4 regions of the Actinoplanes sp. NPDC051633 genome follow, and region 1 is predicted to be linked to each of the others. Evidence: riboswitches for the same ligand, from Rfam matches in the RefSeq annotation. Region 1 holds a riboswitch; each other region holds the start of a gene.
What was found. A riboswitch is a leader RNA that binds a small molecule or an ion and turns the genes downstream of it on or off. The one in region 1 is predicted to bind cyclic di-AMP.
Positions count from the first base shown of each region.

Region 2: linked by a shared signal. The riboswitch ahead of AB0M20_RS02185 (NlpC/P60 family protein) and the one ahead of AB0M20_RS27815 (NlpC/P60 family protein) in region 1 are both predicted to bind cyclic di-AMP.
Region 3: linked by a shared signal. The riboswitch ahead of AB0M20_RS01910 (hypothetical protein) and the one ahead of AB0M20_RS27815 (NlpC/P60 family protein) in region 1 are both predicted to bind cyclic di-AMP.
Region 4: linked by a shared signal. The riboswitch ahead of AB0M20_RS11565 (C40 family peptidase) and the one ahead of AB0M20_RS27815 (NlpC/P60 family protein) in region 1 are both predicted to bind cyclic di-AMP.

Region 1 is NZ_JBFAZH010000608.1:186-4,698, reverse strand. Features, by position in the region: gene AB0M20_RS27820 (diguanylate cyclase) at 151-1,614, shown strand; gene AB0M20_RS27815 (NlpC/P60 family protein) at 1,634-2,617, opposite strand; cyclic di-AMP (ydaO/yuaA leader) riboswitch at 2,632-2,768, opposite strand; gene AB0M20_RS27810 (M56 family metallopeptidase) at 2,861-3,733, opposite strand; gene AB0M20_RS27805 (BlaI/MecI/CopY family transcriptional regulator) at 3,730-4,074, opposite strand; partial or broken gene AB0M20_RS27800 (cytochrome ubiquinol oxidase subunit I) at 4,149-4,513, shown strand, end outside.
Region 2 is NZ_JBFAZH010000016.1:1,991-10,903, forward strand. Features, by position in the region: gene AB0M20_RS02180 (sigma-70 family RNA polymerase sigma factor) at 1-670, shown strand, start outside; gene AB0M20_RS02185 (NlpC/P60 family protein) at 730-1,686, opposite strand; cyclic di-AMP (ydaO/yuaA leader) riboswitch at 1,700-1,845, opposite strand; gene AB0M20_RS02190 (DUF3817 domain-containing protein) at 1,986-2,306, opposite strand; gene AB0M20_RS02195 (hypothetical protein) at 2,319-2,717, opposite strand; gene AB0M20_RS02200 (DUF6158 family protein) at 2,796-3,032, shown strand; gene AB0M20_RS02205 (hypothetical protein) at 3,282-3,452, shown strand; gene AB0M20_RS02210 (hypothetical protein) at 3,489-3,692, shown strand; gene AB0M20_RS02215 (GAF and ANTAR domain-containing protein) at 3,918-4,625, shown strand; gene AB0M20_RS02220 (MDR family MFS transporter) at 4,700-6,520, opposite strand; gene AB0M20_RS02225 (MarR family transcriptional regulator) at 6,517-6,993, opposite strand; gene AB0M20_RS02230 (50S ribosomal protein L11 methyltransferase) at 7,031-7,651, opposite strand; gene AB0M20_RS02235 (response regulator transcription factor) at 7,881-8,522, shown strand; gene AB0M20_RS02240 (hypothetical protein) at 8,680-8,913, shown strand, end outside.
Region 3 is NZ_JBFAZH010000013.1:16,110-25,022, reverse strand. Features, by position in the region: gene AB0M20_RS01925 (ABC transporter permease) at 108-1,010, shown strand; gene AB0M20_RS01920 (ABC transporter ATP-binding protein) at 1,003-1,806, shown strand; gene AB0M20_RS01915 (hypothetical protein) at 1,826-2,848, opposite strand; cyclic di-AMP (ydaO/yuaA leader) riboswitch at 2,852-2,987, opposite strand; cyclic di-AMP (ydaO/yuaA leader) riboswitch at 3,241-3,375, shown strand; gene AB0M20_RS01910 (hypothetical protein) at 3,382-4,401, shown strand; gene AB0M20_RS01905 (glycoside hydrolase family 65 protein) at 4,467-6,833, opposite strand; gene AB0M20_RS01900 (beta-phosphoglucomutase family hydrolase) at 6,885-7,625, opposite strand; gene AB0M20_RS01895 (ATP-binding protein) at 7,704-8,219, opposite strand; gene AB0M20_RS01890 (hypothetical protein) at 8,268-8,913, opposite strand, start outside.
Region 4 is NZ_JBFAZH010000148.1:862-9,774, reverse strand. Features, by position in the region: gene AB0M20_RS11575 (glutamine amidotransferase) at 1-137, opposite strand, end outside; gene AB0M20_RS11570 (MurT ligase domain-containing protein) at 127-1,347, opposite strand; cyclic di-AMP (ydaO/yuaA leader) riboswitch at 1,765-1,922, shown strand; gene AB0M20_RS11565 (C40 family peptidase) at 1,929-2,711, shown strand; gene mraZ (division/cell wall cluster transcriptional repressor MraZ) at 3,095-3,526, shown strand; gene rsmH (16S rRNA (cytosine(1402)-N(4))-methyltransferase RsmH) at 3,696-4,766, shown strand; partial or broken gene AB0M20_RS11550 (hypothetical protein) at 4,763-5,314, shown strand; gene AB0M20_RS11545 (penicillin-binding transpeptidase domain-containing protein) at 5,474-7,729, shown strand; gene AB0M20_RS11540 (UDP-N-acetylmuramoyl-L-alanyl-D-glutamate--2,6-diaminopimelate ligase) at 7,780-8,913, shown strand, end outside.

The sequences.
Region 1 (4,513 bases):
GCTGCCGGTACGGCGCCTGGTCGGTCATGGCTTGGCATTATGCACCCGCCGACGGCCAAGTTTTCCGTCCGGAAGGGGTTCACATCCGCGTGGCGCGGCCGATGGTTCCACTACGCCGGAACCATGTGGCGGTGGTGGAGGGACAACGAGATGCGAGCGGACAGGTTCCGGGCATTCCGGGCCATGGTGGAGCGGTTCGGCCGGGATGGCCTGGAACCGCTCGCCGCGCTGGTCGTCATCGTCGTCCTGCGCCAGTTCGGGCTGTCCGGCAACACGCCGCTGTGGTGGATCGCCGTGGCCCTGGTGGCCGGCGCCGCCTGGCAGCAGTCCGGTGTGCAGCGGTGGGTCTCCGGCGGCCGGCCGGGCGGCCGGCTGTGGCTCCGGATCGCCGTGCACGTGCTGCTGACCACCGCCGTCATGTACATGGTCGGGTGGGGCGCGCTGCTCGCGGTCGCGCACCTGCACATCTTCACGCTGTACCTCAGGGCGGACGGCTCCCGGTCGTGGAAGCCGCTCGCCGTCAGCAGCGCCGTCTCCATCGGGCTCGGCGAGCTGGCCTTCATGACCGGGCTCCTGGAAAGCTACCTGCCCCTGCCCCAGGGCCACGGCGTCTCCATGCTGATCGCTCTGGGCACGCTGACGACCGCCCGCGTGATCGGGCACTCCACCGAGCAGCGGGAGCGGGCCGAGGCCGCGCTGCGGGCCGGCGAGGAGCGGTTGCGGGCGCTGCTGCGGGACGGCTCCGAGGTGATCACCATGTCGGAGGCGAACGGCACGGTCACCTACGCCAGCCAGGCCATCGCCCAGGTGATGGGCTATTTCCCGAACGACGTGGCCGGCAAGCGGCTCCGGGAGTACGTGCACCCGGACGATCTGCTGGCCGATGCCGAGCTGCACGAGCGGGTGCTGGCCGCCGACGACAGCGTCGAGCACACCGCCGAGATGCGGTTCCGGCACGCCGACGGCGCCTGGCACTGGCACGAGGTCATCCTGCGCAACATGCTGTCGCACCCCCAGGTGCACGCCGTGGTCGGGCACCACCGGGACATCACCGAGCGCCGGGCGGTACAGGACCGGATCGCGCACGCCGCCGCGCACGACAGCCTCACCGGGCTGGCCAACGGGCCGACGCTGACCCGCGACCTGGAGCGCGCCCTCGCCCACGGCACCCGCTACCAGCACCCGGTCGGGTTCCTCTTCCTGGATCTGGACGGCTTCAAGCTGGTCAACGACACGTACGGGCACGAGGTGGGCGACCGCCTGCTGAACGCCATCGCGGACGTGGTGCGCCGGACCGTCCGCGACACCGACACGGTGGGCCGGCTGGGCGGCGACGAGTTCGGCGTGGTGCTCACCCGGGTCGGCGGCGCGGACGAGGCGATGGCCGTGGCCTCCCGCATCATCGAGGGCATCGAGCGCAACAGCTCGGTCGCCGGCCTGCGCCTCGACGTGGGCTGCAGCATCGGCGTGGCGATGGCCTTCCCCGGCGGCACCGACGCGAAGACCATGCTGCGCCACGCGGACGCGGCGATGTACCGGTCGAAGCGCCGCACCCGCAACGGTTACGAGCTGTACGTCGAGGAGGACCTCGACGCGCCCTGGCTCAACTACTGACCGGTCAGCCCGTGATCCGTCAGCCCGGTCGCCGGTAGCCCGCGATCGGCCCCCGGTCGATGGACGCCATGCGCACGTGGTCGCCGGTGTGCGGGGCGTGCACGACCTTGCCACCGCCGATGTAGAGGGCGACGTGGTGCAGGCTGCCCGGATAGTAGAAGACCAGGTCGCCGGGTTGCAGGTCGGCCTTGCCGATCGCCCGGCCCTGACCCCACTGATCCCTCGTGTAGTGCTCGAGGTGCACGCCGACGGCGGCCCACGCGGTCTTGGTCAGGCCGGAGCAGTCGTAGCCGCCGGGGCCCTCGGCGCCGAACACGTACGGCTTGCCGATCAGCGAGCACGCCTTCTGCGCGGCCCGGCCGCCCTTGTCGTTGGTGTAGGTGACCGGGCAGGGGCCGGTGCGCAGCGGGCCGTCGTCCTGTCCGGCGTCGCCGTACGCCTGGACCCGGAGCTTCTGCAGGTCGGCGATCTTCTTCTCGATCGAGGCCTTGCTGCGGGCCAGCGCGGTGTCCTGGGTGGCCAGCGTCGCGGTCAGCGTGTCCAGGTCGGCCTTGTCGGAGGCCAGCTTGTCGCGCAGGTCGGAGACGTCCTTGACCTCGGCCCGCTGGTGCTTCGCGTACTGGTCCAGGAACATCAGCTTGTCGGTCAGCCCACCCGGGTCGCCGGTCATGATCAAGGCCTTGACGGCTCCGGGCGACCCCTGCTTGTACGCGTCCGCGGCCAGGCCCCGCACCTGCGCCATGGCGACGTTGACCTCCACCTCGAGCGGGGTCAGGCGCTTCTGGAGGGCCGCCTGCTGCCGGCGGTTGGCGACCAGCTTGTTGTGCACGTTGTTGTACTGCTCGATGACCGGCTCCAGCTTGTTCCACTGCTGGTCGATCTGGTCCTCGACGCTGCCGGGCGAAGGCACTGAAGGCACGGCCTGCGCCGGGGCGACGGGGACGACGATGGTGGCCGCGACGGCGGCAAGAACGCAGAGCAGGCGACGGGCTGCGCGGCTCACGTTAGGGCGTATCCCTTTCTTCCCTCGGCCGCCGACCGGGTTAGCTGACGGGTTCGGAAGGGAAGCGCTCCCGGCCGCAGACCTCGCGGCTTCACCCCATGGGACTTCGTGGGTCCCCGGCTCACTCAACGTGATTGGGCGGTGGCCGGACAGGTCGCCCGGGGGTGGGCGATGGGGGCTGTCAGGCCGGGCACCACCGTACTAGCAAAGGGGTTGATCGGAAACTCGACGCCCGGGAGTGACTTACAGTGGCCATCTGCTGACGGCCGCACTGAGCCACGGCACCACGACCACCACGGTCGGGAGCACCAGCAGGGCGACGGCGACGACCACGACGACGGCGGTCAGCGCGGGCGAGGTCGTCATCGCCCCGGCGAGCCGGTCGAGTCGCCGGCCGCGGCCGTCTCCCCCGTCGCTCAGTCGTTCCAGGGCCCCGCGCACCGTTCGCGGGCCGACGCGGGCGGCCGCCGCGTCGTCGGCCACCATCTCGAGCAGCAGGTTGACCGCGTCCAGCGGCGCCCGCGACCGCAGCGGCCGCGGCACCGCCTTGTAGAACGCGGTGAACGACTCGCGGACCAGCTCGTGGCGGTGCCGCAGGTGGGCCTGCTCGTGCGCGATGACGGCGGCGACCTGCGCGTCGTCGAGCACGTCGAGAGCGCCACCGGTGAGCACGACGCGAGGCTCCCGGCCCGCGACGCAGTAGGCGAGCGGCTGGGCGCCGTCCAGGATCCGGAGATTGTCCACATCGAGGCCGGCGCGCTGCTCGGCCCGATCCAGCAGATCCACCAGCAGCCGGTGCCGGGCGCGCCTGGCGCGGGACCGCCACATCACCCCGGCGAGGGACACCAGCAGCCGGACGACGATCAGCGCGGCCACGGCCAGGGCGGCGACCAGCACGGCCACCGCGACCCGGCGGCCGCTGCCCGCGGCGCGGACCAGCTCCTCCGGCCCGGCGAGCACCACGCCGAGCGCGCACAGCACGCCGGCCAGGGTGATCGCCTGCCAGAGCAGCACCGCGGCGGCGGGCGCGCGGTCCGGCCAGCGGGCGCCGGCCAGCGCGCCGGGCACGACCAGCGACAGGGTCAGCCCGAGCGCGCCGAGCAGCAGCGCGGTCACGCCTTTTTCGCGGCCTCGATGGCGGCGGCGATGGCGTCCGGCGGGAGCTGACCGACGAAGTACGCCAGAGCCGCGTCCTGATCGGGCGTGTCGCTCAGGGCGTCCAGCATGAGGCTCGCGGTCATCTGCTCACGGGTCTGCGCCGGCGCGTACCGGTAGGCCCGGCCGTCCTTCTCCTGCACCACCACGGACTTCTTCGCCAGCCGGTCGAGCACGGTCATCACCGTCGTGTAGGCAAGGCCGCGCCCGCTCAGCCGCTCGTGGACCTGCCGCACCGTGAGCGGCTCCCCCGCCGCCCACAACTGCGTCATGACCTCGCGTTCCAGGTCTCCCAGCGCCATGTGAGCCAGTCTACTGCACGACGTCGTACTACGCGACGTAGTATCTACTACAGGACGTCGTAGGGGAGCCTCGCATGGACGTGCTCGACCTGACCCGGCTGCAGTTCGCCGTCGTCACGATCTACCACTACTTCTTCGTGCCGCTGTCGATCAGCCTGGCGGCGATCGCGGCCGGGCTGCAGATCGCGTGGCTGCGTACCCGTCAGGATCGGTTGCTGTTCCTGACGAAGCTGACCGGGAAGTTGTTGATCATCACCTTCGCCGTCGGCGTCGTGACCGGGCTGGTGCAGGAGTTCCAGTTCGGCATGGGATGGAGCGCGTTCGCCCGCTTCTACGGCGACGTCTTCGGCCCGACGCTGGCCATCGAGGGGATGCTCGCGTTCTTCCTCGAGGCGACGTTCCTCGCGCTGTGGTATTTCGGCTGGGACCGGCTGCCGCG
Region 2 (8,913 bases), on a different contig from region 1:
GTCGATCGCGCGTCGGTACGTACGTTCCGGCATGCCGATGCTCGACCTGATCCAGGAGGGCAACACCGGCCTGGTTCGCGCGGTCGAGAAGTTCGACTACGAGCGCGGCTACAAGTTCTCGACGTACGCGACGTGGTGGATCCGCCAGGCGATCAGCCGGGCGATCGCGCAGCAGGAGCGCACCGTGCGCCTGCCCGTGCACCTCGTCGAGGACGTCAACCGCATGCGCAACGTCACCCGCCAGCTCGTTCGCGAGCTCGGCGCCGACCCGGAGCCCGAGCAGATCGCCAAGGCGCTGGGCGTGACGGTGGAGCGTGTCAACGAGCTCACCCGCTGGGCGCAGGACACGGTGTCGCTGGACACCCCGGTCGGCGACGACGGCGACACCAACCTCGGTGACCTGGTCGCCGACGGTGACGCCCCCTCGCCCGAGGAGATCGTGCTGACCGCGCTGGAGCGGTCGCGCATCGAGGGTCTGCTCAACCACCTCGACGACCGGTCGGCCGGCATCATGCGGGCGCGGTATGGCCTCGAGGACGGCCGCGAGCACTCGCTCACCGAGGTCGCCTCCCGCTTCTCCCTCTCCCGCGAGCGGATCCGCCAGCTGGAGATCCAGGCGCTGGGCCGGCTGCGGGAGCTGGCGCGGGCCGAGGGCCTGCAGGCCGCGTAAGGTTTCGAGCACGAAAAAAGGGGCCGGGGTGACCCGGCCCTTTTTCGTGCGCTCGTCCGCTACTTGACCCGGCCGTATCCGTTCGGGGTCATGATGTTCATCGTGCGCTTCTTCACCGGCTCGCCGGCGTGTGAGGCGTCGATGATCTGTCCACCGCCGACATACAGCGCGACGTGGCCGTTGCTCCGGTAGAAGATCAGGTCACCTGGTCTCAGCTCGGACTTACTGATCCGCGCGGTGGCCGAGTATTGCGCGGCCGCGTTGTGCGGCAGCGATTTGCCGGCCTTGCGCCACGCCGCCGAGGTCAGCCCGGAGCAGTCGTAACCGTCCGGCCCGTCGGCGCCGTACTTGTACATGACGCCGATGGCGTTGTACGCGAACGAGACCGCCTTGCCGGCCGAACCCGCGATGGTCGGCACAGGACCGGTGTACTTGCTGCCCGACGAGGTCGGCTTGCCATACGCGGCGCTGCGCATGTCGTACAGCTTCTTGAGGTCGGCCTCGATCTTCTTCTTGCGGGCCGCCAGCTCGTTGACCTCGGCGGTCTGCTTGACCTGCGTCGCCTTGAGAGCCGCCTGCCGCGTCGTGAAGTTCTTCGTCGTGGCGGTGTAGTTGTCGATCTGCCGCTGCCTGCTGCGCGACATCTGATCGAGCACGCTCATCCGGTCGAGCAGGCTGCCCGGACCCTCCAGCACGACGTTGATCGTGCCGACGTCGCCGTTCTTGTACGCCGTCTTCGCGATGTTCTGCATCTCGACCTTGGCGGCGGCGAGGGCGACCTTGGCCGGGCCCAGGGACTGGACCAGCTTCTTTTCGTCCGCCTTGCTTTTGGCGAGACTGATCCGCATCGCGTTGTACGACTCGACGACGTCCTCGAGCTGGTCCGATGCCTTCTGGATCTTCTTGTTGACGTCGCTCGACGGTGCCGCTTGGGCGGCCGTCGCGGCCGTGCCGGTGATCGCCAGCGCCATCATGACGACGGCGAGCGTCCGGAACCTCGTACGGACGTGGGACAACGCTTTGTGGCCTTTCTTCCGCGTGTGCCGCCTACCGGGTTAGCTGACGGACTCGGGCTGGGAAGAAGAGCCCTACCGTCCGTTTTGTCACGGACGGATTCGCCCCGGAAACCTGGTTCCCCGGATCGGCCTGGGGGACCGACTCGGCGGCGTTGGGCCGGCGCCACCGGAGGGGAGTGGCTGCGGACCGATCCAACCGCATTAACTTATCGATGGATCACGGAAAGGCAAGGCTTTCTTAGAGTGACTTAAGCCAATGGCCGGTAAAGTCACCATGATCCAGATAGCGGCCAGTATTCCTACGCTTTCAGAGCGTCACTTTCGGCATTTCGAGCCCACCCGCGTGACACTTTTCGCTCCGCCCAGAAGGACAGGAATGGAATCGTGCCGGCCAGCATGATCAGCACCATCCTGGGCAGCGGCCAGCGCAGACGGCGGCCCAGGTCGAAGGTGGCCAGCACGTACAGGATGAAGAGGAAGCCGTGTGCCGGCCCGACGCCGGCGACCACCGCGTCGTTGTCCGCCAGGTACTTGAGCGGCATGCCGATCACGACCAGGACGATCAGCACCACGCCGACGATCCAGGCGATGATCCGATAGCGGGTCAGGGCTCCCTGCACGATGCACGTTCCTTATCTCTTGCCCGGGTAGTCGCCGGGGCGGGCGCCCGGGTGGGCGGCCAGCCAGGCGAGGTAGTCGTTGTAGGCCTCGAGCTCGGGGTCGTCGGGTTGCGCCACGGCTCGGCTGGGAACTCGGACCGGCCGGCCGACCTCGGCCTTCTCCGCCGTCGGCACGCCTCTGCGGGCCTTCTCCGCAGTCGGCACGCCCTTGCGGGCCAGCTGGACCTCACGCCACCACAGGAAGCCGACAAAGCCCGCGAAGACCGGCCACTGCACCGTGTATCCCCAGCTCAGTGCATTGCCACCGGCGGCTCGCGTGTATTGCCACCAGCCAAGGGCGAGGAAGGCGAGGATCAGAACGAGCGCGGCCACGTGGCGTGCGATCCACGCCGGGGTCCACAACCCTTTCATGCCTGTCAGCGTAGCCGCGCCGTTTCGGTGACCGCCTCGGCGGGCACGCTGTGCACCAGCAATCCATGGAGGTGTGTGATGACGGATCCCGATCTTGTCGTTTCGGAGACGGGCATCGACCCGGCCGGGCTGGGCGACGACGACCTGTTCCGCGAACTGGCCAGCCTGCACCGGACGAGGCTGCAGACACTGCGCCACGGCCCGGACGCGGCGCTCGACAACCATCTGCGCCGCACGGCCGAGCTGGAGACCGAATACATGGCGCGCTATCCCGGCCGCGAGGTCGACCCGTCGCGGCTCACCCAGGACTTCTAGCCGGAAAGCAATGCGCCGCCCCCGAGATCGGGGGCGGCGCGGATGTCGGTGCGCAGGTCGCCTCGCGGCGAAAGGCACAACACGGCTCCAGCCGAACGGTAGTCCGTGAAGGCAAAGGGTGAGGCCCGGGGACACTGGTCGCACCGACATCTGTTCTCAACCTTCGACCACCCGTCACGATTCCATGACCGGTTGTGACGCGGGCCACACCAACTGTTTGCGGGCGGGGCGCTCGGGTAGTCGGGCGGCATGACCCAGCAGGATCATCTTGAGGCGTTCGACGAGGACGAGACCGACGTCGACTTCGCCAACGAGCACCAGGACACCACCGTCGACTCGGACGTCTCCAGCGAGGGTGACGACGGCGAGCCGGAGAGCCCGGAGGGCTGGTCGGGCCTCGACCGCGACGGCCCACCCTGACGGATTACCGGGGGACAGGCCGGGTATCCGATCTTCATGAGCTTCCACGAGGGTGATGAGCGGGCCGAGCGGCGGGCGGCCGACCTGCTGCCGGAAGAGCGGGCGGCCGGCAGTGCCGATCCCGAGGCGCAGGCCGAGGCGATCCTCGAGGAGTCGGACGAACGCGAGGACAATCTCGGCTTAGCTCGGGAAAACCGCACCTCGGGAGAGACGGTCACACCCGCCGAAGGAACCCGATAGGGGCACAAACTTTCGTGTCTGCGCTGGACGTGGCAGGATCCTCGCGTGCCTGACCCTCGACGGAGCGCCGGGCGCGTCGTCCCTCGGCGAGCGCCGCAGATAGGCGGCGCGGCCGCTCCCAACCAGACACGCCGCACAGCTCAGGCCCGCAAGCCCGAGGTGGTCACCGGTCCCGCGTCCGCGGTGCCGGCTCAGCTTCTCGAACCTCTCGTGGATGGACCAGCCGTGCCCGTCGTCGTCGAGCCCGCGAGGCCGCATCCCGTCGAGATTGCCGGGCTGCTGCATGAGCTCTCTGAGCGGCTGCTGTCCACCGACGACCTGTCGCAGGCGTTGGATCGGCTCGCGGTCTTCGCGGTGGGAGCCGTGCCGGGCGCGGTGCGCTGCTCGATCGTCTCGATCACCGAGGGCGAGCCGCTGACGTTGACCGCCTCGGGCGGGGAGGGACGGCTCGTCGACGACTGCCAGTACCGGACCGGACAGGGACCGGGGCTGGACGCGGCGCGTACCCGCACGTTGGTCACCACGCAAGATCTGGTCACCGACCCGCGCTGGCCCGCTCTCGCGGAGTGCGCGCGGGACGAGGGCGTGCAGTCGGTGGCCGCGATCCCGCTCGACGTGCAACGGGAGTCGGTCGGGGCGTTGAGCCTGTTCGTGCGCGGACCCGACGGCGTCGCGCCCGAGCTGCTGCTCACCGCGATGGCGATCGTGAACCAGGCGGAGATCCTGCTGGGTGAGCTGGCCCGCCGGGCGGCCCTGAGCAAGGGAGCGACGGTGGACCGGGCGATCGGCGTGATCATCGCGCAGCGCGGGTGCGGGGTGCGCGAGGCCTACGACGTGCTGCAGGAGACCGCCCAGCGGCTCGGCCTGGATCGTCAGACGGTGGCGGAGAGGCTGATCGCCGCGGCGGCACGGACCCGAGAGCCCGGCCACTGAATCCGAAGGCCGCTGGAAGACGGCTGAGGGGATGCCGGCCGGTGGCCCGCATCCCCTCGTTCGTCACATCGCCGTCAGCTCGGTGGGTTGCCATCCTGGCCGGCCGGAACCCGGTCGGGATCCGCCCGGTGCGCACCGGCGGCCCTTCCGTTCGGCGTGCCGCCGTCTGAGCCGGCGACCGTGTTGTGCGGCGTGCCGGCGTCGGGGCCCGCGCCGACCTCGCCCGGGACTCCGTCGGAGTTCTCCGCGGCCAGCGCGTCCGCCGCCCGCTGCTGCTGCGCCGAACGCTGCGCAAGCGGGATCTCCGGCAGGAAGAAGACGATGATCAGGCCGATCACCATCACCGCCAGCGCCATCAGGAAGACGATCTGGATGCCGTCGGAGAAGCCCTCCTTGAACGGGTGCGCGACCACGTCGGAGAGGCGGCTCAAGAACGAGGTGTCGCTGAGCGCATCGCCGCCCTGCGCCTGCTGCAGCACCCGGGCCTGACTCGGGTCGGCGGCCAGTGCCTGCTGGAACTCCGGAGTGTTGCGCGCTGCGCCGAACGCATCGTTGATCTTGCCCGGCAGCACGTTGAACAGCACGGAGAGGAAGACCGCCGTGCCGAGCGTGCCGCCCATCGAGCGGAAGAACGCCACCGAGCTGGTCGCCACGCCGATCTCGCGGGGGCTCACCGCGTTCTGCACCGCGGTGATCATCGGCTGCATGTTGCCGCCCAGGCCGAGGCCCATCACCACCATGATCAGCATGACCCGCCACAGCGGGGTGTCGGCGCCGATCATGCTGAAGAGCCCGAGCGCCACCACCATCAGGACGCTGCCCACGATCGGGAAGATGCGATAGCGGCCGGTGCGGGCGATGAGCTGCCCGGCCAGGATCGAGCCGCCCATGATGCCGACCACGAAGGGGATCATTTGCAGGCCGGCCATGGTCGCAGACGAGCCCTTGACGATCTGCAGGTACAGCGGGACGGTCATCAGGCCGCCGAACATCGCCATGCCGAGGATCGTGCTGGACGCCGAGCTGACCGCGACCGTCCGGTTGCCGAAGAGCCGCAGCGGCAGCAACGCCTCCTCCTTGTACGCCCGCTCGACGAACACGAACGCCACCAGGCCGATCGCACCGATCACGAAGCAGGCGACCGACCGGCCGGACCCCCAGCCCCAGTCGCGGCCCTGCTCGGCCACGGTCAGCAGGGGCACCAGACCGATGATCAGCGTGAGCGCGCCGGGCCAGTCGATGCGGTGGTTGACCCGCGTGTGCGGCAGGTGCAGCACCCGGGCGACCACGATCATCGCCGCGATGCCGATCGGCACGTTGAGGTAGAAGACCCAGCGCCAGCCGTCGACCCAGAGCAGGGTGTCGGCGCCGGCGAAGAAACCGCCGAGGATCGGGCCGATCACGCTGGCGGTGCCGAAGACGGCCAGGAAGAAGCCCTGGTATTTGGCGCGCTCCCGGGGCGGGACGATATCGCCGATGATGGCCAGGGCCAGTGACATCAGGCCGCCCGCGCCGATGCCCTGGATGGCGCGGAAGGCGGCCAGCTCGTACATGCTCTGGGACAGGCCGCAGAGGATCGAGCCGACGATGAAGATGCCGATCGCGAAGAGGAAGAACGGCCGGCGTCCGTAGATGTCGGACAGCTTGCCGTACAGCGGCGTCGAGATCGTGGACGTGATCAGGAAGGCCGTGGTGGCCCAGGCCTGCAGGTCGAAGCCGTTCAGGTCGTCGGCGATGGTGCGCGTCGCGGTGGCCATGATGGTCTGGTCGAGGGCGGCCAGGAACATGCCCATCATCAGGCCGATCAGCACCGTGATGATCTGGCGGTGCGTGAAGTCGGCCGAGGGCTGGGCGGATGCCCCGCCTCGAGCCGGCGCGGTGGTTGTGTCGCTCACGCGTTCTCCCGTGATGTGGCGGCCGAGTCACTGCGCAGGAGCGCCTCGACGGAGCTGTTGAAATCGGCGAACAGGGCGGCGAACTGCTCGACCCGCTCCGGCGGCCAGTCCGCGAGGGCCCGGCTCAGCAGTGCGTGCCGTGCGTCCGCCATCCGTGCGCAGGCGGCCAGGCCGGCCTCGGTGACCGCCAGGCGCGAGGCCCGGCCGTCCGCGGGGTCGGCCTCGCGGCGCGCCAGGCCGGCCTTGACGAGCTGCGCCGCCTGCCGGCTGACCGTCGACGGGTCGGCCTGTTTGACCTCAGCGAGGTCGGTGACCCGCATCGGTCCCATATGCCGCAACGGGAACAGCAGCATCAGTGCGGAGAACTCGGCGCCGAGATCTCCGACGTTGAGCATGCCTTTGGCCCGTGCGCCCAGGCGGGTGAATCGCACAAGTTCCCCGGCCAGACGACCGGCGGCGCCCTGCTCTGTCACTGCTGTCCTCGTGGGTCGGCCTTCAGATGCGTGTAGCCTACAAGTGGTTGTTTGCTGAACGCATTGTGTTTCGCATCTCCCACACGATCGTGGTCAGCCGTTGCGTCGACTCCAGCGCGGGCGGGACCGGCACGTCGTACTCGGCCGTGCGGTCGAAGAGCCGCTCCGGGAAATACCCCCGCCCCGGGTCGCCAACCAGGATGCGAGCGCCCGATCGCCGGGCCGCGAGCAGCGTCGCGGTCATCTGCTCGGCCACCCGCTCCGTATAGAACGCGTCACCGGCCAGCACGACGTCGGCGGCCGGCGGCGGGGTGGTCGCGGCCGCGATGACCACGTCGTTGGCCGCCGCGTTGCGCAGCGCCGCCGCGACCGCCGCGGGATCACTGTCGACCGCCGTCACCGCGGCCGCGCCGGCCCGGGCGGCCGCGATCGCCACGAGCCCGGAGCCGGTGCCGAGGTCGGTCACCCGGCGGGCGCGGACCAGGTCGGGATGATCCAGGACGTAGCGGGCGAGGGCCTGACCGCCGGCCCAGGCGAAGGACCAGAACGGCGGCGGCCGGTCGCTGTGGAACTCACCGCCGGACACGTCGAAGAGCCCGCGGCCGGGCTCGGCCAGGTGCAGGGATATCTCGGGCGTCAGGGGTACGCGACTCAGCACGGGAGAATTGTGCGGGCGGGGTACGACAAGAACGTTCCACCGTGGCGTGAGGGGGTGCGCTCGACCGAAAGACCTGTTATCACAGCCGGATGGGCTGAACCGGTGTGCGGGCGGGCAGTGGGAACGCTCCCGAGACGCGTACTCGATCAGACTGTTCATACGGCGGGCATTCTTGGCGGGTGAACATAGACTCTGGCGACTGTGTTCGATGTCCGAAGGAGGGTGGCTCATGAGTGACGCGACGATCACGGTGCTCGTCGTGGACGGCCATCAGACCTTCGCCGAACTGCTCGGTGTTGCCCTGCGTGGGCAGCCTGACCTGCGGTATGTCGGACATGCCCGAACCGGGCAGGAAGCGTTGAGTCTGGTCGGAGAACTACGTCCGGACGTGGTGCTGCTGGATCCCGAGTTGTCCGATTCGGACGGTATCGCCATCGCGGAGCTGATGCGGCACCGCTTTCCGGACACCCGAGTGGTGATCCTCACAGCGAGCAATGAGGCGGCGCTCGTCGGCCGGGCCACCGCCGCCGGCGCGGCCGGGTTCCTGACGAAGAACGGCCCGCTCGGCGATGTGCTCAACGCCGTGCACACCGCCCACGGCGGCGGCATGACCGTCTCCACCGACATCCTCGCCCGCCTGCTGCGCAGCACCTCGCCGGTGGCCGGCCCGCGACCCGGCGGCCTCACCGCCCGTGAGCACGAGGTGCTCGAGCTGATGGCGGCCGGCCTCGACCCGCGGGCCATCGCCCGGCGCCTCGGGATCAGCGTGCACACCTGCCGCGGACACGTGAAGGCGTTGCTGGGCAAGCTCGGCGCGCACAGTCAGCTCGAGGCGGTCGCGGTGGCCCGCCAGCGCGGGCTCATTCAGTAGCCCGACCTGCGGTGCATTACAGAGAGTAATTCATCTCCACACTCATCCGCAGCGGCCCACGATCCGTATTCCATCCCGGAGCGCCGCGGACAGATCGTCGGCGCCCGGCGCGATCGGGAGGGGTCATCGCGTGGAACGCTCAATAGCTGATGAGGCCGTGGCGACCGAGGTCGCTCTGGCCGACCTGCCGTCCACGTCGGGCGCGCACTGGGCCAACCGTGACGTCCGGCGGACCGGCGGTGAGACGCCGTTCCGGCGGCCGCCCGCGCGTCGATCCCTGGAAACCGAAGCTCCGGAAAGCAGCGCAGTGGACAATCGCGACGATGCCGGGTGGAACGCGTTCCTGCCGGCCGCCACGGCGACGCAGCCCGAAGCGTCCTGGGAGTCGGGC
Region 3 (8,913 bases), on a different contig from region 1:
CACGTCGATACGCTGGCGTTTCGTCGGTGACACTGGCTAACGTGTCAGCGCGAAACTCCCCCAGGCCCGAAGATCCAACGGGACCGAGCAGATCGGAGCGCCTCCCCATGCCACAGACGGCGGTCGCCGATTCCGGCACCGGCCTCACGCTCAAGGAGCTGGCCCGGCGGAACGGCTTGCAGTCTGCTGCCGCACTGCCGACCCTTCCGGCGTACGTCCGGGAGATCTGGTCCTATCGGCACTTCATCACGGCGTACTCGAACGCGAAGATCACCTCGTCGCTCGGACAGACCCGGCTGGGCATGCTGTGGCAGGTCCTGACGCCGATGTTCAACGCGGCGGTCTACTACGTGATCTTCGGGGTGCTGCTCAACACCAGCCGGGACGTGGCGAACTTCATCCCGTACCTGTGCATCGGGGTGTTCCTGTTCGGCTTCACGCAGACCGTGACCCAGTCCGGGATCAGCTCCATCTCCGGTGGCCTCGGCCTGATCCGCGCCCTGCACTTCCCCCGCGCCGCATTGCCGATCTCGGTCGTGCTGATCGAGCTGCGCAACATGATGGCCTCCATGTCGGTGCTGATCGTCATCGTGCTGGCCACGGGCGAGCCGATCACGGTGCAATGGCTGCTGGTGCCGCTGATCCTGCTGGTCCAGGCCATCTTCAGCCTCGGCCTGGCGACGCTCGGGGCGCGGCTCGGCTCGAAGCTCATCGACATCCGGCAAATCGTGCCGTTCTTCATGCGGTTCTGGATGTACGGCTCCGCGGTGCTCTACACGCCGGCCCGCTTCGAGCAGATGTTCGAGCACCACCCGACGCTGCTGGCCATCGTGGAGTCGAACCCGCTGCTGATCTACATCGAGCTGATGCGGCACGCCCTGATGGAGAACGTCAAGCTGGTCGACCCCGTCGGGGTGCTGTGGCTGAAGGCCGTGGGCTGGGCCGTGGTGGTGTTCATCGTCGGCTTCGTCTACTTCTGGCGCGGAGAGAAGGGGTACGGCCGTGGCTGAGCCGACGAGTCCGGCCGTGGTGCTGGACCCCACCGACACGCGGGTGCCCACGGTCATCGTGGACGACGCGCACATCGTCTACCGCATCTACGGCTCGGGCGGTGGACCCAGCAGCCCGCTGGCCAGCTTCAAGCGACTGGTCACGCGCACCAAGTCGGCCCAGATCCGCGAGGTGCACGCGATCAAGGGGATCAGCTTCGTCGCGTACCGCGGGGAGGCGGTCGGGCTGGTCGGCAGCAACGGGTCCGGCAAGTCGACGCTGCTGCGGGCGATCGCCGGGCTGCTGCCGGCCGAGCGCGGCTCGATCTACGCCGCCGGGCAGCCGTCGCTGCTGGGCGTCAACGCGGCGCTGATGAACGAGCTGCCCGGCGAACGCAACGTGGCGCTCGGCTGCCTGGCGATGGGCATGTCACCGGGCGAGGTCCGGGAGAAGACGCAGAGCATCATCGACTTCTCCGGCATCAACGAGCGGGGTGACTTCAGCTCGCTGCCGATGAAGACGTACTCGTCCGGCATGGCGGCTCGCCTGCGGTTCGCGATCGCGGCGGCCAAGAAGCACGACGTGCTGCTGATCGACGAGGCGCTGGCCACCGGCGACGCGAAATTCCGCCGGCGCAGCGAGGAGCGGGTCCGCGAGCTGCGCGCCGAGGCGGGCACGGTCTTCCTGGTCAGCCACAGCGAGGCGTCCATCCGCTCGACCTGCGAGCGCAGCATCTGGCTGGAGTCCGGGGTGATCCGGGCCGACGGCCCGACCGAGGACGTGCTGAAGGAGTACGAGTCCTACATGCGTAAGTAGGCTCGCACTCCCTCGCCGGTCACTTCACCGATAGATGCACGTGGTTGGTGTGGTCGCTGGAGGGATCGCCGCCGGCGCCCGAGTACGACTTCCACCCGCTGCTGGGCAGCCAGATCCGGCGGTACCAGATCACGTACAGCACACCCAGCGTCCCCGAGTTGCCGATGAAGTAGTTCGCCAGGTTGTTGCCGTAGGTCCTGCTGCTGCCCGTCGCGTCGCCGCCGAAACCACCCTTGTCGGCGGCGAAGTCGCACGCCCGGCCCTTCGGGTGCTCGCCGCTGTTCTGCTCGCGCCAGCAGTGCACGTAGTGGTCGAAGCCGGCCGACTTGGCCTGGTTCATGGCGTGCAGCAGCCGCGGTGTGATGCAGCCACCGCTGGTCGGGTCGTTCACCGTGCAGCCGCCGTTCAGGTTGCCGCCCGGCTTGGCCTTCTTGCTGCCGCCGCTGCTGCTGCCACCCGGTGACCCGGTGTCCTGGCCCTGGCCGGCCGCCTTCAGGGCGTTCTCGGCCTGGGCCTTGCGCTTGGCCATGGCGGTCAGCTGTTTCTGCTGGTTCGCGATCTCCAGGTCGACCGCGGCCTTCGCCCGCAGCCGGGTGTCGCGCGACTCCTTGAGGTCACGCACCGCCCGGTCCTGCTTGACCGCGATGGTCTCCAGCGTCTCGGCGCGGTCCAGCAGGCTGCCCGTCGACTCGGCGCTCAGCACCGCCTTCATCGGCCCGAGCCGGCCGGTGCGGTAGCTCTGCTGCGCGATCTCGTCGAGCGCGGCCTGCCGCGGGCCCAGCTGGGTCTCGACCTGCTTCAGCAGGGCGACCAGCTGCGCCTGGCGCTTCTTGGACTTGGCCAGCGCCTCCTTGGCCTCGACGAAGCCCTTGGACGCGTCCTCGACCTGCTCGATCAGCGACTTCTTGCCGCCCTCGCCGTCGTCGCCGTTGTCGCCCGGCGCGGCCGTCGCGGCCGTACCCGTGACAACCGCCAGCCCGGCCGTCGCCACCAGCACCGCGAGCGCGCCGGCCAACCATCTCCGGACAGAGTTCTGCCTCATTGCCGTCCTTCCCTCGGCCGCCGACCGGGTTAGCTGACGGGTTCGGGATGGAAGTGATCCCTACCGCTGACGCGGATTCACCCCACTACCTGGGATTTGGGTCCCCGGCTCGTCTGTGACGATTAGGCGGCGGTCTCCGTTACCTAACGGAGACCGGAACGAACGATACCGACGAATTCCAGATTCGCCACCCGTAGCACTGAGCGCGATATTTCAAACACCTTCAGTGATTCCACTACGGAGAGAAGGCAACGACTCACATTGATGTGAGGTTACGCACAGACGCCTTTCTTAGCTAAGGCTTTTGTCCACTTCGACAGTGCTGAAGACCGGCCTTTCGTCGGGTAAGCTCGCGTCCGGCCATTGCCAGGAGGCGCCGCCCCCAAGGCGCCGGCGGGCCACCACTCAATCGTCGCGAGACGAGCCGGGGACCCGAGTTCCACTGGGGTGCATCCGCTGCAAAGCGGTAGGGATCGCTTCCATCCCGAACCCGTCAGCTAACCCGGTCGGTGGACCACACGGAAGGAACATGCATGACGGCAAGCCCTCGCCGGTGGCTGATCCTCGCCCTGGCACCGCTCGTCGCTGTGACCCTGTCGGTCGTCGCTCCCGCGTCCCCGGCGAGCGCCGAGCCCGGCGACTCGTCGTCCACAGCTGACGACGGCGACGACAATCCCCTCCTCAACGAGGTGCTCGACTCCACCGGCCGGCGCTACCTGCAGGCCAAGGCCGCGGTCGCCAAGTCGACGAAGACGCAGCTCAACCTCGCCGTGCAGGTGCGCGCGGCCGAGGCGAAGCGCGACGCGCTGCTGCCGGTGGCCGGCAAGGTCGCGGTGCAGCGTTACCGCACCGGCGGCATCTCCACCGCCGGCTTCCTGCTGAACAGCCGCGGCTCCGGTGACTTCCTCGACCGGGCGTTGTCCCTCGAGGAGATGAACGCGCTCAACGGCGAGAAGCTGCGCGAGTTCAACGAGGCCATCGACGAGGTGGCGCGCAACAAGGCGCGGCTCGACCAGGAGGTCAAGGCACAGCAGGCCAACCTCAACCTGATGCAGAAGCAGAAGCAGGCCGCGGAGAAGGCCCTCGCCCTGGTCGGTGGCGAAAGCCTGACCGGCGGCTTCGTGACGGCCACGTCGCGCCGGGCGGCCCCCGCGCCCCGCAACTCCGACGGCGGCTTCTCGCCGGAGGGTTGCAACGTGTCCGACCCCACCACTGGCGGGTGCATCACCGCGCGCACTCTGCACATGTACAAAGAGGTGAAAAAGGCCGGGTTCGATCGCTTCGTCGGCTGCCATCGCAACGGCGGACCGTTCGAGCACCCCAAGGGCCGGGCCTGCGACTGGTCGCTGCAGAAAAGCGGATTCTCGGCCGCGCACAACAAGGATATGAAGCAGTACGGCAACAACCTGATGGCGTTCCTGGTCCGCAACGCGGACCGGCTGGGCATTCTCTATGTGATCTGGTTCAGGCAGATCTGGCTCCCGGCGACGGGCTGGAAGTCCTACCGCGGCGCCAGCGCCCACACCGACCACGTGCACGTCAGCATGTTGTAAGCGCCCCGGCAGACGAGAAACAGAACCCCCGGCCTCCGCGAGGAGACCGGGGTTTCTCGTTCCGCTCAGATGTTGCTCGCGCGGCGGACCGGCGCACGGCCGGCCGGCTGCTCGGGTGCGGGCCCGGTCGGCGGCGCCGGCGCGATCGGCACGGTGATCGACTTGCCCTGGGTCACCTCGATCTCCTTGCCGTGGTGCAGCAGCACCAGGCGTGCGGAACCCTGCCCGTTGCGCAGCGAGTACGTGACGTCGCCCGCCGAGACCGTGACCCGCAGCCGCAGACCGCGCCAGAGCAGCGAGAACTCCAGCTTGGTGATCCGGCTGGGCAGCCGCGGCGCGAAGGACAGCTGACCGTTGAAGTCACGCATGCCGCCCAGGCCCGCGACGAGAGCGATCCAGGAGCCGGCCAGCGACGCCACGTGCACGCCGTCCCGCGCGTTCTGGTGCAGGTCGTGCAGGTCCATCAGGGCGGCCTCGCCCAGATAGTCGTGGGCCAGCTCGAGGAAGCCGACCTCGGCCGCGAGCACCGCCTGGATGCAGGCGGACAGCGACGAGTCGCGGACCGTGCGCGCGTCGTAGTAGGCGAAGTTGCGCGCCTTCTCCTCCGGCGTGAACGCGTCGCCGCGCACGTACATCGCCATCACCAGGTCGGCCTGCTTGACCACCTGCTTGCGGTACAGGTCGAAATACGGGTAGTTCAACAGCAGCGGGTACGCCTCGGGCGGAGTGTTCTCGAAGTCCCACTCCTGCAGCCGGGTGAAGCCCTGCGACTGCTGGTGCACGCCCAGCTCCCGGTCGTACGGGATGTGCACCGACGCCGCGGCGTCCCGCCAGGAGGCCGTCTCCTCGTCGTCCACGCCCAGCTTGCGAGCCACGTCCGGGTGACGCTTCGCCGCCTCGGCCGCCGCGAACATGTTCTGCTGCGCCATCAGGTTGGTGTAGATGTTGTCGTCCACCACGGCGGTGTACTCGTCCGGGCCGGTGACGCCGTCGATGTGGAAGCGCCCGTGCCGGTCGTGGTGGCCCAGCGACCGCCACAGCCGGGCGGTCTCCACCAGCAGCTCCAGGCCGATCTCGCGCTCGAACTCGAAGTCGCCGGTGGCCTGCACGTAGCGCCGCACCGCGTCCGCGATGTCCGCGCCGATGTGGAAGCCCGCGGTGCCCGCCGGCCAGTACGCCGAGCACTCCTGGCCGCGGATGGTCCGCCACGGGAAGGCGGCGCCCTGCAGCCCGAGGGTCTGCGCGCGCTCCCGGGCCAGGTCCAGCGTGGAGTGCCGCCAGCGCAGCACGTCGGCGGCCGCACCGGGCTGGGTGTAGGTCAGCGCCGGCAGCACGAAGGTCTCGGAGTCCCAGAACGTGTGGCCGTCGTACCCCGGGCCGGTGAGGCCCTTGGAGCCGATCGGGCGCTGCTCGGCCCGGGCGCCGGCCTGCAGCGTGTGGAACAGGCCGAAGCGGACCGCCTGCTGCACCTCCGGGTCGCCCTCGACCTGCACGTCGGAGTGGTCCCAGAACGCGTCCAGATACTCCCGCTGGGCGTCCACCAGGCCCTCCCAGCCATCCAGCCGGGCACTGGCCAGCGCGCCGCCGACCTGGTCACGGACGGCGGGCAGCGAGCGGTGGCTGGACCAGCCGTACGCGGCCAGCTTCACCACGCGCAGTTTCTGCCCCGGCTCGAGCTTGCAGGCGACCGTGGTGCGCAGCCAGTCGGGGTGTCCCTCGGTGGTGATGGCGTGCCGGCCCGGCGTCTCCACCAGGTGTTCCATCGCCGCGGCCATGCGCAGGTCGCTGGCCTTGGTGCGGTGCACCAGCAGGCCGCCGGACTTCTGCTCGAGCATCTCCTCGGCCTGCAGCGGGTGGTCCAGCACCGCGGCCACCCGGGGGTCCTTGCTGGTCGGCGGCAACTGCTCGTTGGCGACCAGCTCGGACTGCAGGATCAGCCGGGCGCTCTCGTTCAGCGGCTCGACCTCGTAGAGGATCGCGACGACCGCGCGCTGGGTGAACGACACCAGCCGCACACTGCGGATCCGGATCGCCTGGCCGGAGGGCGACACCCACTCCGCGGTGCGCTCCAGCGTGCCGGCCCGCATGTCCAGGCTGCGCTCGTGGTTGCGCAGGTCGCCGTACCGCACATCGAACGGCTCGTCGTCCACCAGCAGCCGCATCAGCTTGGCGTTGGTGACGTTGACCATGGTCTGGCCGGACTCGGGGAAGCCGTAACCGGCCTCGGCGTACGGCAGCGGGCGCAGCTCGTAGAACGAGTTCAGATACGTGCCCGGCAGGCCGTGCGGCTCGCCCTCGTCCAGGTTGCCGCGTAGGCCGATGTGACCGTTGGCGAGGGCGAAGACCGATTCGGACTGAGCCAGCAGGTCCAGGTCCAGCCGGGTCTCCCGGATGTGCCAAGGGTCGACGGGGTACGCCCGTTCACGGATCACGGTGGTGCCTCTCGATGAACTGAAGGAGAAAGTCTGGGCGGAACTACGCGTTCATCGCGTCAGGAGTTCGGACAGATCCTGGACGACGATGTCGGCACCGTTCGTCCTCAACGCGTCCGCCTGCCCGACCCGATCGACGCCGACGACGAACCCGAAGTCGCCCGCCCGCCCCGCGGCCACACCGGCCAGCGCGTCCTCGAAGACGACGCAGTTCTCCCGCGGGGTGTCGAGCAGCTCGGCACCGTAGAGGAAGGTGTCCGGCGCGGGTTTGCCCGGCAGTTTGCGCTCACGGGCGACGACGCCGTCGACCCGCACCTCGAGGAGGTCGGCGATGCCGGCGGCCTCGAGGACGTCCTTGCAGTTGGCGCTGGCGGAGACGACGGCACGGCGCAGGCCGGCCTCCTTCGCCGCGCGCAGGTAGTCCACCGATCCGGGGTAGACCTGCACCGCGCCCTCTTTGATCTTCTGCAGGACGAGGATGTTCTTCCGGTTCCCGATGCCGTTCACGGTGTGGGCGTCGGGGGCGTCGTCCGGGGTGCCCTCGGGCAGGGTGATGCCCCGCGAGGTCAGGAAGGTGCGTACGCCGTCCGCGCGCTGCCGGCCGTCGACGTACTCGTGGTAGTCGGCGCCGGAGTCGAACGGCACGTACGGCTGCCCGTGCTCCTGCGACCAGGACTGCAGGAACTGGTCGAACGTCTGTTTCCACGCCGCGTTATGGACCAGGGCGGTTTGCGTCAGCACGCCGTCAAGGTCGAAAAGGCAGGCGGTCACCTGAGGAGGAAGCCCGAGCACGGCCCCAATGTAGTCGTCCCCGCTCGTGGATACTCCGCAACGGGGGTACCCCACGTCCCATCGGCCGCCGGTACGGTATCAGCCGCCGGTCGACAGGCCGTTGACCAGGCCGGATGCCGCGCGGCCGGCGGGCCGTGACATGCGCAGCCCGATGGTCGTGCCGATCGGGCCGGTCGCCATCGTGACCTCGTCGCACAACCGGTACGCCAGCCAGATGCCCCGCCCGCCGACCTCGAACGCCTCCGGAATCTCCGGCGGGTGCAGGTAGCGTGCCGGGATGCCCGGGCCGGAATCGGTGACGGTGCACCAGATCGAGTGACCTTCCGGGCGCAGCACCACCCGCCCGCGCCCGCCGGCGTGCAGCACCGCGTTGGTGATGATCTCGTTGACCGCCAGCACGAAGCCCTGGAGCCGGTCACCGGCGAATCCGGACGCGGCCAGCAGGCCCTGGACGGCGTGCCGCACCCGCGTGATGTCCTGGCGCTCGAAGACACGATCCAACAGGGTGCCGCCCGCGTCGCCGGCCTCCGGAAGCCGGACCGGAGCCGGACGCAACGCATCACGGCCCCGGCTCGGTCCGAATGTCTCGTCCACCGACGAGCAGCCTACGCGGCTGCCCGCCCCGAGGGCAGCCGTCACGCTTTAGAAGAGATGAGCGAGGGTCCGGAAGATCTCCGCGTAGAAGTTGCCGTCGATCTCGCGGTAGAGGCTGAACTTCATGCCGGGGCTGCCGAAGAACGGCCGCAGGGTCCACGCGAGCTGGGTGCCCACGAAGCCGAACAGGAAGATCCACACGTACAGCAGCGTCATGCTCGGCTTGCCCGGCTGGCGGACCATCGGGGCATGCGGCTGCCGCACCGGGAGGTGCGCGCCCAGCGGCACGCCGTGCATCGGCTGACCGTTGCCCACGGCCGCGGGAACGGCCGGACCCGGAGCGGAGGCGCCGGCAGCGGGCGCACCGGCCGGCACGGGCACGGGCGCACCCGCCGGAGCCGGCGCCGGCACGGCCGGGCTGACCGGCGCGATGGAATCCGCCTTCGGTCCCAGCAGGCCGTGCTCGTTGAGCACCCGCATGCCGCCGGTCAGGAAGCGCAGTCCGATCAGCGCGGACAGGCCGAGGATCGCCACGTTCAGCAGCTTGAAGAAGGCGTAGTCCGGGGCGGTGATCCGGAAGAACAGGCTGATCGGCGCGAAGGTGAGCGCCAGCATGGCGGTCACGGTCAGCGCGACCGACACCAGCGCCAGCGACTGCCGCACCGACAGGCGTGCGCCGAAGACCAGGTTGAAC
Region 4 (8,913 bases), on a different contig from region 1:
CGCACCTCGATGGTCTCGGCCGGGATGCCGCGCAGGGCCGCCCGGTGCGCCAGGATCAGCATGTTGCCCCGGTCACCGTAGGTCGACAGCAGATCCGGGTAGATCCAGACGACCCGGAGGGTGCTTTCAGTTGACACGGTCCAACTCCGCTCGGATGTCCTGGAACGCGGTGTAGTTCGCGATCACCTCGAGCCGCCCGGGGGGTGTCTCCCGGACCGCTTCGGTGAAGGTACGTACGTGACGGAAGGGCACACCGTTCACTTCGAGGCGCACCGCGAGGTCGTACGCGCGGTCACCGGTGATCAGCACTGACCGGCCGCGCAACGGGGAGAAGTCGACGTCGTAGAGCCAGGACGTGTCGAAGCCGTCGGGGTCGCGGGCGTTGATGGAGAGCAGGGTCGGCGCCTCGTCCGCCATGTCGAAGGCCTCGAGCCAGCTCGCCGGGTTCTTCGCCAGCAGCAGCCGGATGTTGCGGCCGTCGCGCTCGACCTGGGCGTAGCGGCCGGCGACGGAGGTCACCGCGGCCAGCCGGGGGACACCTTCCACGGCGCGGACCCCGAACTCGGCCGCGACCGCGAGTGCGGTGGCCGCGTTGCCGAGGTTGACCGTGCCGGGGAGCTGGAGCTTGACCAGGTGCCAGTCGCCGTTCGGGTCGAGCACGCCGTCGTCCTCGACGGTCCACTGCGCCGCCGGGCGGCGCAGCGGGCACCCCGTGCAGCGCCAGTCGCCGCCGACGCGCTCGATCGGCGAGCCGCACTCGGGGCAGACCCAGGAGTCGTCGTGCCAGCGCTGGCCGGCGCTGAACCAGGTGACGTGCGGGCTGGCGATCGCGGCCCAGACGACCATCGGGTCGTCCGCGTTGGCCACCACGCGGATGTCAGGGTGGTCGGCGAGCGCGGTCCGCCACTTCTGCGCCATCATCGCCACCTCCTGCGCCCGGTCGAGCTGATCGCGGCTCAGATTGAGCAACGCCACCGCGCGGGGAGTGGTTTCGTCGATCACCCGGTCGAGATAGTGCTCGTCCACTTCGAGCACCGCGAACGGGGTGGCGCCGGCCTTGGCCAGCGCCGAGGTGTGCCCGGTGGGCATGTTGGCGCCGAAGGAGTTGGTGGCCACCGGCCCGAGCACGCCCAGCGCGGCCGCCGTCAGCCGGGTGGTGGTCGTCTTGCCGTTGGTGCCCGACACCAGGGCGATCGCCCGCCCGGCCGCCAGGTTGCGCAGCAGGTCGGGGTCGATCTTCAGCCCGATCCAGCCGCCGATCACCGAGCCGTCGCCGCGGCCGGCCGCGCGGGAGAGCGCCGCCGCGGTCCGCGAGACGGAGCTCGCCACCTTTGCCCGTAGGGGCATCTTCCCGTCCGTCACGGACGCGACAGTACCGGAACCGGACATCGCGTCGAGTTGCCGGAATCGGTGGGTGGCGGCCTCGTCCGTCCGGCCGATCGCATCCTGGCCGGTAAAAGGGTTTAGGGCCGTGAACAGGGGACTTCCCACCGTCCATGATCATCTCATCACGCAGAATTTGTGTGGCGTGACTCACCCGTAACCTTCGACGCTTCGTGATCACGTCTGTGCGCAACGCATTGGCATTTGTCTCGGGTCGGTCACAAACCGGACACTGTCCATTGTGCCAACTACACAGAGTCACCGCTCACGCTCTGCAACCGTACGGGAATTCGGGTAGCAAGGTCTGGCCGGAGAGCAACCGCTCCCCGGTCGTGCGCACCCGGATCACGCCGAGCCCTGCCCCGGTCCGGGACCACGACCCGAGAACACGTACCGAACAAAGGCACCAGGGGGCAGGGACGGGGGACCCGGATTTACGGTCCGAACCGAGGACCTTGGGGTGAAGCCGCGACAAGCGGCCGGGCAACCTTCCCGCCCGAACCCGACAGCTAACCTCGCAGGCGTGCCGGAGGGACATCTCTACCGTGCACGGAAGCAGTATCAGCCGGCGCCGCAAGCTCAGCACCGGCACCATCGCGCTGTCCCTGGGTCTCAGCCTCTGCGCCGGTCAGCTCGTGGCCACGCAGCCGGCAGCGGCCGCCACACCCGTCGTGGCCGCGGCCGCGGCGAGGACGGTCGCGAAGGTCAAGATGACCAGCAACACGCGGACCATCCTGTACGGCAACACGGTCAAGCTGACCGCGAAGGTGACCCACCCGAAGACGGGCAAGGCTGTCACCGCCGGCCGGGTGGCCCTGCAGGTCTACCGCAAGGGCAAGTGGAGCACGTGGCAGACCAAGGGGTCCCGCAACTTCATCGCCAAGCCGCTGACCACCGCCTCGCTCCGCTTCAAGTTCCTGGGCGGCGGCGGCCTCTACGCGGGCATCAGCAACGGCATCAAGGTCACCGTCAAGAACAACGGCACCAAGGTGGTCAACGAGGCCGCGAAGCACAAGGGCGCGCTGTACCTGTTCGGTGCCGCGGGTCCCAAGCGCTTCGACTGCTCCGGCTTCACCATGTACGTCTACAAGAAGACGACTGGGCGCAAGCTGCCGCACAAGGCGAATTTGCAGCAGAGGTACGGAAAGGCCGTCAGCAAGAGCAAGAAGCAGGTCGGTGACCTGATCATCACCCGCTCCGGCTCGTACGGGTACCACGCCGCCATCTACGCCGGCGGCGGCAAGGTCTGGGACTCGCCGCACTCCGGTGCGCGGGTGTCCAAGCGCAAGATGTTCAGCAGTAACTACGTGGTGCGCCGCCTGATCTGAGGCAGCAGCACGGCAGCAACACGGCAACGGCGGGGCGTGTGTCCGAGGTTCTCGGATGCGCGCCCCGCCGTCGTCGTGTTCCCTCCATTTTCCTCCCCGGGTCGTCCGAACGGCCTCTCAAGCATGATCAAAAACGTGATTTCCTGCCCGCCTGGGCGTCATGTCGGGAAACGGACCGGCTGGGGTGCCAGAATCCCCTCCACTGGCACTCCACCTCGCTGAGCTGGCAATTCATCCGCGAATCCGTTTCAAGGACGCCGCCATTCCGGTTGCGAGTGGAGGGAAGTGGAGTAGAGTGGAGCGCAGTGGCAGGGGGGACCTGCCGGCCCAGCATCGACTCGGCGGACCGCGAACCGCCGGCAGGGGCGTAGGGGGGATGGCCGATGTTTCTCGGCACGCACACCCCACGCCTCGACGACAAGGGGCGGCTGATCCTTCCGGCGAAGTTCCGGGACGAGCTGGCGGGAGGTGTCGTGATCACCAAGGGGCAGGAGCGTTGCCTGTACGTGTTCCCGATGCCGGAGTTCCAGCGCATCGCGGGGCAGCTGCGCGAGCAGCCGGTCACCCACAAGGCCGCCCGGGCCTACAGCCGGGTGTTCTTCGCCAGCGCGCACGACGAGGTTCCCGACAAGCAGGGCCGGGTCACGATCCCGGCGCACCTGCGTGAGTATGCGGCCCTCAACCGTGAGCTGGTGGTGATCGGCGCGAGCACGCGGGTGGAGATCTGGGACAAGCAGTCCTGGGACGAGTACCTCTCGGCGAGCGAGGACGACTTCGCGGACATCGAAGAGGGGGTGCTGCCCGGGGGACTGTGACGGCGTCACTGCCCGTCCGTACTGCGAGATCTCCAGCCGCTTGCGTTCCTGGCGCCTCTTCCCCGGCGCCAGGCGCGGCGCCCGCCGGCAGCGGGCACGAGCGGATGGGGATCTGGCGGTACGGATTCGACGTCCGGATCGGACCGGGTGACGCAGGAGAGCCTGGCGACTGGGGGTCGACATGGGGGAGCCACGGGGCACGCATGTGCCGGTGCTGCTCGAGCGTTGTCTCGAGCTGCTCGCTCCCGCGCTGGAGCTCCCGCTCGCCGTACACGTGGATTTCACCTTGGGTCTCGGCGGCCACGCCGAGGCGGTGCTCGAGCGCTTCCCGGACGTCGTCCTCATCGGACTCGACCGGGATCCGGAGGCTCTGGAGCACTCCCGCCGGCGGCTGGAACGCTTCGGCGACCGGGTGCACCTGGTGCACGCGGTCTACGACGAGCTTCCGTCGGTGCTCGAGAGCCTGGGCCTCGAGAACACGGGCCACGGGCGGTTCCACAGTGGCCTGTTCGACCTGGGTGTGTCGTCGTTGCAACTGGATGAGCCCGACCGGGGGTTCGCCTACGCGCAGGACGCGCCTCTGGACATGCGGATGGACCAGTCGCGGGGGAGCACGGCCGAGGAGGTCGTGAACGGCTACGAGCCGGGCGATCTGGTCCGGGTGCTGCGGACGTACGGCGAGGAGAAGTTCGCCTCGCGGATCGTGTCGGCCATCGTCCGCGAGCGGGAGAAGGGACGCATCACGTCCACGGCCCGGCTCGCGGAGCTGGTCAAGGACGCGATCCCGGCCGCCGCGCGACGAACGGGTGGAAATCCCGCGAAAAGAACGTTTCAGGCGCTACGCATTGAGGTAAATGGCGAACTCGCCGCACTCGAGTCTGCGGTTCCGACTGCTTTGGACTCGTTGGCCCCGAACGGGCGCCTTGTGGTGATGAGCTACCAATCGTTGGAAGACCGGATCGTCAAGCGCGCCATCGCCGCGAGGGCGCGCAGCACCGGGCCGATCGACCTGCCGGTCGAGCTGCCCGGGACGGGTCCGCAGCTTCGCCTGCTGACAAAGGGGTCGGAGCAGGCGAGCGCGGCGGAGGTGGAAGCGAACCCGCGAGCGGCCTCGGTGAGGCTGCGAGCGGTGGAACGACTCGACGACGGGGCCGCCCGCGAACGGCCTCGCATGTCGACAACGCACGGGGGACGAGGGCGGTTACGCCCGGGGGAACGCCAGGAGGGGGAGGGACGATGAGCGAGCGTACGTACGCGCCGCGGTCGGGGGGCCGGACCGCGGAGAAGCGCAGCAGCGAGGCGCGCACCACCGAAACACGCACCACCGACACGCCGCGTCGCACGGGGGGTGCCGACGCCCGGGGGGTGCGCCGGAGCCCGGCCGTGACGGCGCCGACCCAGGGGACGGCCGCGCTGCGGCTGGACACCGCGGTCACCGAGCCGGTGCGCACCACGAGGCCGGCGCTGCGGGTGGCGCCGCCGGCGCCGATCCGGGCGCCGCGGGCACCGTTCATCGCGGTGGTCATCGCGATCGTGCTGGCCGGTGTGCTGGGCATCCTGCTGATCAACACGAAGACGATGGAGAACTCCTTCGAGTTGAGCACGCTGCAGGACGAGCAGGTCAAGCTCGACAAGCAGCAGCAGCAGCTGGAGAACCAGCTGGCCGGGTACGAGAGCGTGGGCAGCCTGGACGCCGCGGCCAAGCGGTACGGCCTGGTCAAGGGCGAGCCGGCCTACATCCGGCTGCCGGACGGCAAGATCATCGGCGTGCCGAAGCCGGGCCAGGGCGAGCCGGCGATCACCGCGCAGGACGGCGCGGCACCGGCCGGGTCGGCGCAGGCCGGGTCGGCGCAGGCCGGGTCGACGCAGCAGGGCGCGGCGACGCAGGGTGCGGCCCCGCAGGGCGGCAACACCGGCGCGGCCGCGCCCGGCACGGGGCAGTAAGCCGTGTCGCCGAGAGCCGAGGAACCACCGCGCCGGGGCCAGCCGCCCCGGCGCGGTGCGTCCCGTGACGTTCCGCCGGAGGACGAGGGTGCCCGGCGCGGTTTCGGCGGCATCGGCGAGGCCCGGGCGTACACGCCGCGGGGACGCACCGTCGCCGAGCGCGACCAGCGCACCCGGTCGCCGCGGGCCGGGCGGACCACCGATCCGTTCCGGCCGGCGTTGCAGGTGCTCGACGGGGGAAAGCCGGCGCCGCCGCGCAAGCGGCAGCCGGCCGAGGAGCCCGAGGCCGCCCCGCAACGGACCCCCGAGCCACCGAGGCGGGGGCCGGCCAAGAAGGTCACGGCAGCGAAGCGGGAGCCTGCGACCAGGGACAAGCAGAACGGCCGGGTCCGGGCGGGGGCGGGCGGTACGCGTACCCGGATGGCGCCGGAACCACGCCGTGTCGCCGGCAGCCGGCCGGCCAAGAGCGCCCCGCCGCGCAGACGGCCCGCGCCCGCCGTCCCGGCCGAGCCGCCGCGCCTGGCCAACAGCGCGCGCCGGCTCAGGCTCGGCACCGTGCTGGCGCTCGCCCTCTTCGCGACCATCGGCGTGCGGCTGGTCGTGCTGCAGGTGGTCGAGTCGCCGGAGTCGCTGCAGCGGCTGCTGCGGCAGCGCCAGGACCGGCTCACCGAGGTGCTGCTGCCGGCGCCGCGCGGCAGCATCCTGGACAGCGGCGGCGAGGTGCTCGCGCACAGCGTCGAGGCGCGGTACATCTACGCCGACCCCGAGCTGGTGCAGAAGCCGGCGGAGGTCGCGGCCAAGCTGTCCCCGCTGCTGGGCGTCGCACCGTCCAAGCTCACCCAGCTGATGGCCCGCAAGCAGCGTCCGGGCGGTGGCGCCGTGCGGTTCGTCTACCTGGCCCGCGGCGTGGACGTGGCGGTGGCCGACCGGATCGCCGCGATGAACCTGCCGGGCATCCGCGAGGACCGCGACGAGCGGCGCGACGTGCCGGGCGCCGACCTGGCGGCGAACCTGATCGGCTTCACCGGCGAGGACCACACCGGGCTCGAGGGTCTGGAGGCGCGCTACGACGAGCTGCTGCGCGGCACCGACGGCAAGCGGGTCTACGAGACCGGGCGGGGCCAGCTCGACAAGGAGATCCCCGGCGGCTACCACAAGCTGACCCCGGCCTCGCCGGGCACGTCGCTGCAGCTGACCATCGACCGCGACCTGCAGTTCGAGGTGCAGCGGATCCTCGGTGAGCGGATGGAGGACGTGGACGCCACGGTCGGCGGCGCGGTGGTGCTGGATGTCAAGACCGGCGAGGTGCTGGCGCAGGCCAGCTACCCGGCGTACGACGCGCAGAAGCCGTTCGACTACAAGCCGGTCAACCGCGAGGACGTGGTGACCAGCGTGATCACCGACCCGGGTTCGACGCACAAGGCGTTCATCTTCGGCGCGGCGCTGCAGGAGGGGCTGGTCAGGCCCGACTCGGTGCTGACCATCGGCCCGGCGCTGGAGCGTGGCGGATATACCTTCTCGGACACGCACCGGCAGAAGAAGGGCACCAAGATGACGATGGCGGGGCTGCTCGCCTACTCGTCGAACGTCGGCACGATCCTGATCGCGGACAAGCTCGGCAAGCAGCGCGTCTACGAGTACCAGCAGAAGTTCGGGCTGGGCCGGGCCACCGGCGAGGGCATGCCGGGCGAGGCCGAGGGCAAGCTGCTGCCGCCGGACGAGTGGAGCGGCTCGGCGGCCGGGTCGATCCCGATCGGCCACAGCGTCGACGCCACCCTCATCCAGATGGCGGCCGGCTACGCCACCATCGCCAACAACGGCACGTATGTGCAGCCGCACCTGATCAAGGCGACCATCCCCTACCAGGGCCCGGCGGTTCCGGCTCCGGCGCCGGCCACCCACCAGGTGCTGCGGCCGGAGGTGGCGGCGCAGCTGCGGCTGCTGATGGAGGCGGTGGTCGACAGCAAGGGCGGCACGGGTACGCAGGCGCGCGTCGACGGCTGGCGGATCGCGGGCAAGACGGGTACGGGCAAGCGGCTGATCGACGGCCAGTACACCAAGCACAACGCGGGGTCGTTCATCGGCATGGCGCCGGCGGACAACCCGCGGTACGTGATCGCGGTGTTCGCCGACGTGCCGACCGGCACCGGCGGTGACGTGGCGGCGCCCGCCTTCGCCGAGATGATGCGCACCACGCTGCTGCACTACAAGGTGCCGCCGTCGGGCACCAATCCGCCGAAGTTCAAGATCTTTCCCTGAGGCCATGGCGTTCGCAGGGGTTCGCGGAACACCGGGTAGGGTCTGACGCCGTGCCCGGCATTCCCCGTCCCACGACCGTCCCGCCGCGCCGGACGGATGACCTCGCGGCCCTGGTGGGCGCCCGTGCGACCGGTGGTGACGCGACCGTCACGGGGGTCACGCACGCCAGCGGTGAGGTGCGTCCGGGCGATCTGTACGCGGCGTTGCCGGGGGCGCGGCGGCACGGTGCGTCATTCGCCGGCGAGGCCCGGGACAGGGGCGCGGCGGCCGTCCTGACCGACGCCGAGGGCTCGGGGAACGCCGTTGGGCTCCCGGTGCTCGTCGTCGACGACCCGCGCGCCGTTCTCGGCACGGTGGCGTCGGCGATCTACGGGGACCCGACGTCGCGGCTGACGATGATCGGCATCACCGGGACCGCGGGGAAGACCTCGACGGCCTATCTGATCGAGGCCGGGCTGCAGGCGGCCGGGCTGACCACCGGGCTGATCGGCACGGTGGAGACGCGGCTCGGCGATCTGACCGTCGACAGTGTCCGGACCACGCCGGAGGCCACCGACCTGCACGCGATGCTGGCGTACGCGCTGGAGCGCGGCGTCCAGGCGGTGGTCATGGAGGTGTCCAGCCACGCGCTGTCCATGGGCCGGGTCGGCGGGGTGCGCTTCGACGTCGGCGGCTACACCAACTTCGGCCTCGACCACCTCGACTTCCACGCCGACGTGGACGACTACTTCGCGGCCAAGGCGAAACTCTTCGACGGCCGGTGCCGCGTCGAGGTGCTCAATCTGGACGATGAAGCCCTGCGCCCGCTGTTCAAGCCGGCCACGATCTCGTATTCCGCGGCCGGCGACGACAGCGCCGGCTGGTGGGCGTCGGCGATCCGGCCCTCCGCGTACGGGCAGCGCTTCACCGCGCACGGCCCGGCCGGAGCGGTCGAGGCCGGTGTCTCGCTGCCCGGCCGGCACAACGTGGCGAACGCCCTGCTGGCCCTCGCCGCGCTCACCGCCGTCGGGGTGCCGCCGGAGACCGCCGCCCGCGGCGTCGCGAGCTGCCCCGGGGTCCCGGGCCGGCTCGAGCAGGTCGCATCGCCGGGCGAGATCCTGGGCGTGGTCGACTACGCGCACAAGCCGGACGCCATCGTGGCCGCGCTGGCCGCCCTCCGCGAGCTGGCCTCCGCCCGCGGCGGC